DNA from 3 places in the Neobacillus sp. B4I6 genome. Region 1 is predicted to be linked to each of the others. Evidence: riboswitches for the same ligand, from Rfam matches in the RefSeq annotation. Region 1 holds a riboswitch; each other region holds the start of a gene.
The links. A riboswitch is a leader RNA that binds a small molecule or an ion and turns the genes downstream of it on or off. The one in region 1 is predicted to bind S-adenosylmethionine.
Positions count from the first base shown of each region.

Region 2: linked by a shared signal. The riboswitch ahead of QF028_RS33270 (methionine biosynthesis PLP-dependent protein) and the one ahead of mtnK (S-methyl-5-thioribose kinase) in region 1 are both predicted to bind S-adenosylmethionine.
Region 3: linked by a shared signal. The riboswitch ahead of QF028_RS32860 (O-acetylhomoserine aminocarboxypropyltransferase/cysteine synthase family protein) and the one ahead of mtnK (S-methyl-5-thioribose kinase) in region 1 are both predicted to bind S-adenosylmethionine.

Region 1 is NZ_JBNPWB010000002.1:3,419,304-3,422,421, forward strand. Features, by position in the region: gene QF028_RS18985 (pyridoxal phosphate-dependent aminotransferase) at 1-133, opposite strand, end outside; gene QF028_RS18990 (carbon-nitrogen family hydrolase) at 252-1,037, shown strand; SAM riboswitch class I at 1,106-1,258, shown strand; gene mtnK (S-methyl-5-thioribose kinase) at 1,362-2,546, shown strand; gene QF028_RS19000 (metalloregulator ArsR/SmtB family transcription factor) at 2,581-3,118, opposite strand, start outside.
Region 2 is NZ_JBNPWB010000002.1:6,306,305-6,309,422, forward strand. Features, by position in the region: gene metC (cystathionine beta-lyase) at 1-525, opposite strand, end outside; gene QF028_RS33270 (methionine biosynthesis PLP-dependent protein) at 525-1,637, opposite strand; SAM riboswitch class I at 1,731-1,847, opposite strand; gene QF028_RS33275 (helix-turn-helix domain-containing protein) at 2,056-2,394, shown strand; gene QF028_RS33280 (NAD-dependent epimerase/dehydratase family protein) at 2,431-3,118, shown strand, end outside.
Region 3 is NZ_JBNPWB010000002.1:6,231,660-6,234,777, forward strand. Features, by position in the region: gene QF028_RS32840 (toprim domain-containing protein) at 1-122, shown strand, start outside; gene QF028_RS32845 (thioredoxin family protein) at 130-438, shown strand; gene QF028_RS32850 (nuclease-related domain-containing protein) at 464-838, opposite strand; gene QF028_RS32855 (SCP2 sterol-binding domain-containing protein) at 1,068-1,427, shown strand; SAM riboswitch class I at 1,507-1,617, shown strand; gene QF028_RS32860 (O-acetylhomoserine aminocarboxypropyltransferase/cysteine synthase family protein) at 1,684-3,000, shown strand.

The sequences.
Region 1 (3,118 bases):
GATCAGGGTTGCCTTGCCCTAAATTAATCACATCAAACCCTTGTGAAATATATTCCCCCACTTTTTTAACAAGTGAAGCAAAAAATTGCTTTGGAAGACTAGTTAATAATTCTGATGGTGGAAATTGCTTCATTGTTCTCACCTGCTTAATTTTTTTTAAGAATCATTGTGAAATTCTAGTCACAAATGATATAACTTTTATAACGGCTTGTAAAGAAAAAATTCCGAAATTTCAAACGAGGTGAAGATTCGTGAAATTAAAAATTTCATGTCTGCAAATGGATATCGTCTTCGGTGATCCCAATAAAAACTACCAAACTGCGGAAAGACTCATTGAAAATGCACTGACTGAACAACCCGATATCATTGTCCTTCCGGAACTATGGACAACGGGATATGACTTGACCCGCCTGAATGAAATTGCAGACCCAAAAGCAGTACAAACGATTGAATTTCTGAGAAATGCAGCACAACAAAATCAGGTTCATTTCGTTGGCGGCTCAGTTGCGAACCGTGAAGAAACAGGAGTAAAAAATACTCTCCTCATCATCAATAAAGATGGCACGCTGGTGCACAAGTATAGTAAACTACATCTTTTTAAACTCATGAATGAGCATGTTTTCTTAGAGCCTGGTGCCGAGAAGGGACTTTTCCAACTTGATAATCACCAGTTTGCTGGGTCGATCTGTTATGATATCCGGTTTCCAGAGTGGATACGCGCTCACACATCAGAAGGTGCAGAAGCACTGTTTGTTGTGGCCGAATGGCCTGCACCCAGATTGTCCCACTGGAGGGCCCTTTTAATTGCCAGAGCAATTGAAAATCAATGTTATGTAATTGCCTGTAACCGTTCTGGAAATGACCCAAATAACCAGTTTGCTGGTCACTCGATTATTATTGACCCGTGGGGTGAGGTCATTGCTGAGGCTGGAATGAAGGAAGAAATCCTATCGGCTGAAATTGAGATGGACTTAGTCAAGGAGGTCCGTAAGCAAATTCCTATTTTCACGGATAGAAAACCAGAATTCTATAAATAATAATTTTCAAAAAATATTGACACTTTCTCTTTGTTACTGATATGATTTTTACCAGTTAAATAGATTTTCTCTTATCATGAGCTGGCTGAGGGATTTGGCCCTTTGAAGCCCAGCAACCGACCGGAAACCCATTGAAATGGGGCGCTTTTTGCGCTGGGGATCCCCCCTTTAAGGCACGGTGCTAATTCCAACAGAAGGATTATCTTTCTGAGAGATAAGAGGTGCGACAGACAATATTGTCTATCAGCCTCTTTCAGATGAGAAAGAGGCTTTTTTAGTGCCTGCGTGCATAATTAAGCCTCCCAAAAACGAGGAGGAACCATAATGAGTCTACTAAAACAAAAAACATACCAGCCTTTAACAAACGAGAGTGCAGTTGAACTGGCACTTGAATTGAAAATTTTTGACCAGCATGCAAAACTTTCCTGCAAGGAGATTGGCGATGGGAATCTCAATCTAGTCTTTCATATTGTTGATGAATTGGAAGGAAAAAGTGTTATTATCAAACAAGCTCTCCCTTATGCAAAGGTAGTTGGCGAAAGCTGGCCATTAACTTTGAAAAGAGCAAAGATTGAAGCGGATGCCTTAAAAATTTTCGGACAGATTGCTCCAGATTATGTGCCCCAAGTTTTTTTCACAGATGATGTCCTAGCTGTAACCGTAATGGAGGACCTTTCCCATCTTTCAATCGCAAGAACTGGCTTTATCAAAGGAGAAACCTATCCATTAATTTCAAAGCATCTAGGTGAATATCTTGCAAAAACATTATTTTATACTTCTGATTACGGATTAACCCCTTCCGTAAAAAAGGAATATGTACAACAGTTTATCAATCCCGAGCTTTGCAAAATAACTGAAGATTTAATCTTCACAGATCCTTTTATTGATGCAGAAACCAACGATTTCGAGGAAGGACTGCGTCCTGTCGTCGAAGAGCTTTGGCAGGATGATGAACTAAAGTTCCATGTAAATATTTTGAAGAAACGCTTTTTAACAGAGGCTGAAGTTCTCCTCCATGGTGATCTTCATACCGGAAGTGTTTTTGCCGATAATTATGAAACAAAAGTAATCGATCCCGAATTTTCTTTCTACGGACCAGCTGGATTTGATATCGGCCAAGTAATTGCAAATCTTCTCTTCCAGGTAATAGCAAATGTTGAAGAACGTGATCTTTTCCTCAATCATATTGAAACGGTATGGAGTGTATTTGAGGATCAATTTACACTATTATGGAATACGGAGAATAAAGACGATTACGCTAAATCCTCTACCTTTCTAAACTATAATTTAACTAAGTTTTTTGAGGACTCGATCGGCTTTGCCGGCTGCGAATTAATCAGAAGAACAATTGGTCTTGCTCATGTTGCTGATTTAGATGGGATCGAGGAGGATCAAACTAGAATTACTGCAAAGCAGAAAACACTAGAACTCGGTACAATCCTAATTAAACAACGAAAAGAAATAAAGAACCGTTTTTCTTTCATAACGACTGTAAAAGAAGCATTATAATAGGAAAAGCAATCCGAACTTTCGGATTGCTTTTCTAGTCAAGTTTTGCCCACATTTCTTCTGGATTTAGTTCATAAATACCATTTTCACGGAACATGTAATGATTTATGATAAACTCTCTGCGAATTGTTGCATAATCATCATGGAATTGTTTTATATACTCGTTTAATTGTTTTTCTTCATACTTTTCACCTATTTTTAACCCACGTACCATGTGTTCGAACACGATTAATTTCTTCTTCCTTTGGGCAGGAATATTATTTAGCTTCCCATTTTTCATAAAGAAGTTCTCGATAATTTTTTGTCTCTCGATACTTGACTCGACCATTTCATCCAACTCCTTCCCCTTTTTTTCTAACAGCTCTGTAAACACCTTTGCCTGCTGGTTAATCAACGATTCATTTAAGTAAAAGTAAATCGTATTCTTCACTCTTCTGTCATATACCACATGGATATCTCGTAATTTCTTTAAATGGTGGGTAATCGTAGGTGCGGACAAGCCAAGCTTACCCGCTATTGCCTGCCCATGGAGTGGACCTTTTGCTAATATAGCAACGATTCTAATCCGTGTA
Region 2 (3,118 bases), 2.9 Mb from region 1:
ATCGACAAATGTTATCGCGCCCGTTTCCTTAGCTAAATTGCTAATTGCCTTAATGTCAGTCACTTTCATTAATGGATTCGATGGTGTTTCCACATAAAATGCTTTTGTATTTGCCTGAATGGCTTGTTTTACTTCATCTAAATTCGTCATATCGACGAAGGTATGTTCAATTCCGAGCCGCGTGAGGACCTCTGTGACCATCCGAAATGTACCGCCGTAGACATCTTCCGTAATGACAATATGATCACCTGCAGATAGCAGGAGAAATGCCGTCGAAATGGCGGCCATGCCGGATGCAAAGGCAAAGCCTTTTAACCCGCCTTCAAGTTCAGCAATGACATCTTCAAGTGCTTCCCTTGTCGGATTTAAACTGCGGCCATAATCGTACTTGCCAAACTGATCGAAATCAGATTGGTGAAAAGTAGATGCATGCTGTATGGGTACACTAACCGCTCCTGTTGTAGGATCAATTTTGTGCTTATTATGAAGGAGCCTGGTTTCAAATGTGTATTCTTCGTGTGCCATTATGCAATCACTCCTTCTTGAACATGGGCAAAAGCTTTTTCCAAATCTTCAATTATATCTTGTGAATCCTCAAGTCCAACGGAGAAACGCAATAAACGATTGCAGACGCCGGATTGAATTCGGATTTCTTCTGGAATATCGGCATGGGTTTGCGTTGCCGGATAAGTGATAAAGCTTTCCGTTCCACCTAAACTTTCCGCAAAGCTGATTAGATTTAAGCCTTGTAAAAATGGATTAACCCAAGCTTCATCCTTGATTCTAAAGGAAACCATTCCGCCGCGTCCCGGATAAAGGACATCTGTGACAGCATCATGTTGTGAAAGAAATTCGACGATATTCTTAGCATTTTTTTCATGTCTTTCCATCCGAAGTGACAAAGTTTTCATACCGCGCATTAATAACCAAGAATCAAACGGGCTCAGTACCGCTCCGGCACCGTTATGATGAAAGGCTAATGCTTCACAAAGCTCTTTCCCCTTTGCGACGACAAGACCGGCAAGGACATCATTATGTCCTCCTAGGTATTTCGTTGCACTGTGGATGACAATGTCCGCGCCAAGGGTAATCGGCTGTTGTAATAATGGAGTATAGAAAGTGTTGTCCACTATTAATAATAATCCGTGCTGTTTTGCAATTTTTGAAACAGCGGCAATATCGGATTCCTGCATAAGTGGATTGGTTGGTGTCTCAAGGAAGATGGCCTTTGTTTGAGGCGTAATTTTCTTTTCAATCTCTTCCGGACAACAGGTATTGACATACTGACTATTCAAGCCCCATTTTTTATAACCTTTTTCTAATAAGCGGTATGTACCGCCATATAAATCTTCACTAACCAACCATTCATCACCAGCTTCAAATAAAGAGAGAATGGTTAAAATCGCTGCCATCCCTGAACTGCAGGCAAATCCTTGATCACCGCACTCTAAATCAGCAATTGTTTTTTCTAAGAGCTGGCGCGTAGGATTCCCGGTTCGGGTATAGTCAAACCCAGTTGATTGGCCAATTCCCTCGTGGCGGAAGGCCGTTGAAAAGTATACTGGCGGATTTACGGTTCCAGTTGCTGTTTCACTCCGATTTCCAATTTGGGCAAGTTTCGTATCAATTTTGTACATGACGATCACTCCTTGTGTTATATAAAAATTATTAAATAAAAAAGCCTTTCTATAAGAAGAAAGGCTTTTGTAAGTACGACCAAAAAGTCATTCTTCTTATCTGGCAAATTAGCGAATAATTTGCAGGACTTAGCACCTTTTCAATGAGTGTAGCCATTGATGGTTGCTGAGGTGTCTTCGGGCCATTCCCTCAACCTCTCTTGATAAGAAAATTAATATTTAGATTATTTATAAAATTTACTACAACTTAGCGGTGGTGTCAATTTATTTTATTAAAAATGAGTTAATAGTTAAGTGTTGTTCGTAATAAAGCACTTACCAAAAGTATTAGGTGATTGCCTTTGTTCTTTACAAAGAACAAAATGTTTACTATAATGATATTTAAGAGAGGAGTGAAATTTATTTTAGGAGGCCTATTATGTTAGGAAAAAAAATTCAAAAATTAAGGAAAGAGAAAAACCTTACCTTATCTCAATTAGCTGAGAAAACATCTATCTCAAAATCTTACTTAAGTCAAATCGAAAGAAATATCCAGAGTAACCCTTCAATTGAAATTTTGGGTAAAATAGCCAAAATACTAGATGTAGACATACAAACACTTTTAAGCCAAGATACCACAAAATCTGATACAAATGATAATGGTAAGGGGAATGTAAAAAATTGGAATATCTTTATAAATATTGCACTAGAATCTGGATTGATAAATGAGAAAGACTTAATTGAGTTAAGAAACGCCCTACAAAAAGGCAAAAAATAGTTATAACAATTAGACAAAATATATAGAGGTGAAAATATGAAGGTCCTTGTAACTGGTGGGTATGGCTTTATAGGTTCCTTTGTTGCTGAAAGATTTTTTAAGGAAGGTGATGAAGTCTACATTATTGATAACCTTTCTACAGGAAATAAGGATAATGTGAAGTTCAAACATAAATTTTATCAATTAAACGTAGAAGACCAAACGTGTGAAGGTGTATTCCAATCTAATCGATTTGATGTAGTTATTCATTTGGCGGCACAAGTAAATGTCGGAACATCAATGGTGAACCCATACCTAGATTCTCAATCAAACATTCTAGGATTGACAAATATACTTCAATTATCAACCAAATATGGAGTGGAAAAGGTAGTATTTGCTTCTTCAGCAGCCGTTTATGGTCTTAATGATGATATTCCATTGAAAGAAGATGCTTTATGTGAACCTCTATCACTATACGGAATCAATAAATGGGTAGGGGAACTATACTGCAAAAAGTGGACTGAAATGTTTGGTGTTGATACACTTTGTTACCGCTTTTCAAATGTCTTTGGTCCTAAGCAAGGAACAGTCGGTGAAGGTGGAGTCATTTCCATTTTTATTAATAATGTTTTAGAAGGGCAGCCACTGCAGGTTTTTGGTGACGGAGAGCAAACTAGGGACTTTATATATGTAGAAGATGTTGCCTATGCCATTTATCGCGGCGTCGAATATGATCTCAAAGGGG
Region 3 (3,118 bases), 2.8 Mb from region 1:
CGGAACATTTGTATATTGATCGGATGTATCGTGAGGTGGCAACTGCGCCAGTGCACCATTTGGCAACCGTTCTAATAGGGGCGAATATCGATGTTCATACTGAATTTTTAGAAATGGGTTAAAAGATATATGAACGAATGGAATCGAACAGATTTATCTGCCTTTCTTGAAAAAAAGGCGACCGGGTTAGTCTATTTTTATACACCCATGTGCGGTACCTGTCAGGTAGCTTCAAAAATGCTGCAGGTCATTGAGCAACTAGTAGAGTTAGATATGGGAAAAATGAATTTAAATTTCTACCCAGACCTTGCTAGGGATTTAGCAATTGAAAGTGTCCCTTGCCTATTATTTGTTGAAGCCGGCAAGATAAAAGAAACCCTCTACGCTTTTCAATCAGTTCCATTTTTGCTTGAAAAAATAAAACAGCATTTATCCTAAGCAGATGCGCGCTTGCATCTGCTTTTTAGGTGTACTCAAGCCTCTTAAGTAAAATCCTACCCGAGAAGAGAGGGAACAGTCCGCAACATGGTCTGTTCATTAAGTGGGACTTTATAACAAGTAAATGGGGGTTGATAAAAACTACATAAGCCTCAATAGGGATTCGATACCCAAGGCTTTCTAACAGCTGGCGGAGTAGGGATTCACTTCGTTGTAGTTGATGCAGGGGATTTTTGTATTCCTTTTTGGGTAGAGCATAGAATCGGTCACCTTCAAATCCTTTCACAAGGTTATGAAAGCGAATTTTATCCTTTTCAGCTAATTTCATTCGCGAGTTTAGAAATCTTAAAATTTTAATTTCATCTGATTCATTACGGTCTTTAAAACTCATAATCCACATCCTTTCGATATCGAATCTAACTTCATTTTACAAAATGCTGCCCTTTAATCAGCAGTAATGTTTGAATAATTTTCAACACTTTTCAAAAAATTCTCTCCATCCGACATATTTCTCAGGAAATCTCCGTAAATCCCCTCCAAAAGGTTGATAATTGTCGACCACTTTAAAGAGGATTTCATGCCCCGTTCCTGTATATTTAATATAAGAGAGCAGACCGGAGTGGTGGATTATGATAGAGATGCTGAAAAACTTTCAATTAGCAATCAAACAGCAAAGGCATGTTCTGCCGTTACTAGAACATATCGATTTGCGAGTGAATTTGGTTTGTGAACAAAAAGCCATTCAGATTATCATAAAGAATGGAGAAATTTTCATACTTCATGATAGCGAAGTGACACGAACGATATCCGAAATCCGCGGTGACCTTAAGGCAATGAAACAACTACTTGAAGGGAAGGAACGGTTAAGGGCCCTTGAACATAACGGCCAATTACGTATTTCCGCTCCAATTCGCAGCACATTATTACTAGAATCTGTCTTCTATTTGACAAAGGCACAGGAAAATTTACCAAAAATAACAAATTTCTAATCAGAGCTATTGACTCGGAATTAAACTTACTGTAAAGTTTTAGGTGAATAATCAAATAATAAAGACAATTCAATAAACATTCTTATCGAGAGTGGCGGAGGGACTGGCCCTTTGAAGCCCAGCAACCGGTTTATAACACAATCACACGGTGCTAAATCCAGCAGAGCGGAGATGCTCTGAGAGATGAGGAGAGAGTCCCCCCTCTTCTATGAAGCGGGGGTTTTGTTTGTTGAATTGCAAAAAAGGAGGAAGTAGTATGGGTGAAAATCAAAAGAAGTATCGTTTTGAAACATTGAGTGTTCATGGTGGATTGTCTCCGGATCCGGTAACGGGGGCTCGAGCCGTTCCGATTTATCAAAACAACGCCTATCAATTTAAGAATACAGAGCATGCGGCAAACCTATTTAGCTTAGCGGAACCTGGGTACATATACACACGCATTCACAACCCTACTACTACCGTTTTTGAAGAAAGAGTAGCATTATTGGAAGGCGGCGTTGGTGCCCTAGCAGTTGCTAGCGGTATGGCAGCGATTACCCTCGCCATTTTAAATATTGCTGAAGCTGGCGATGAAATCGTATCGGCATCAAATCTCTATGGCGGAACATATAATCTTTTTGCAGTGACGCTTCCAAAATACGGGATTAAAGTGAAATTTGTTGACCCTGAAAATCCGGAAAACTTCCGTGCGGCTATTACCGACAAAACAAAGGCTGTTTTCGCTGAAACGATTGGTAACCCAAGCCTTCGTGTACTTGATATTGAAAAAGTCGCCGATATTGCCCATGCAGCAGGTGTTCCATTAATTATTGATAACACCTTTGCCACTCCATATCTGTGCCGGCCAATTGAATATGGTGCCGATATTGTGATTCATTCTGCCACCAAATGGCTTTTAGGAAATGGAACAACTACTGGTGGAGTTATTGTCGATGGTGGGAAGTTCGATTGGAATTCGCCGCGATTCCCTGGTTTTACAACGCCAGATGCCAGCTACCATGACCTGGTTTATGCAGAAGCCCTAGGTGAGATCGCCTATATTATCAAAGCCCGTGTCCAATTGCTGCGGGACTTAGGACCGGCGTTAAGTCCGCAAAATTCCTTCCAGTTTATCCTTGGACTTGAAACACTGCATGTTCGAATGAAGGAGCATGTGGCTAATACAAAAGAAGTGGTGGAATATCTAACCAATCACCCTGCTGTGGAATGGGTATCTTATCCAGGACACCCATCCCACCCAGATTATGAATTAGCCAAAAAGTACTTGCCAAAAGGTGCAGGTTCCATGGTTGTCTTCGGGATTAAAGGCGGTAAAGAAGCAGGAGCCAAATTAATCGATTCGATTACTCTATGGGCGCATGTGGCAAACGTTGGCGATGCAAAAAGTTTAATTATTCACCCAGCAAGCACCACCCATCAGCAATTAGATGCTGATGGCCTGAAAGCTGCAGGTGTAACAGAGGATTTGATTCGCCTTTCAATCGGTATCGAGAATGTTGAGGATTTAATCGAAGATCTCGAATCAGCTATTTTGGCTGCTACTGGTGTAATCTCATTAAAGGTAAATGCATAAAAGTTACCAAAACTTATTTTTCCGAATATGAAGTTATTTTCATTGACACCCCTTTTTATCCATGATACGATAACTTTCGTAATATAATTACTTAAACAAATTAACGTTTTAATTGAAT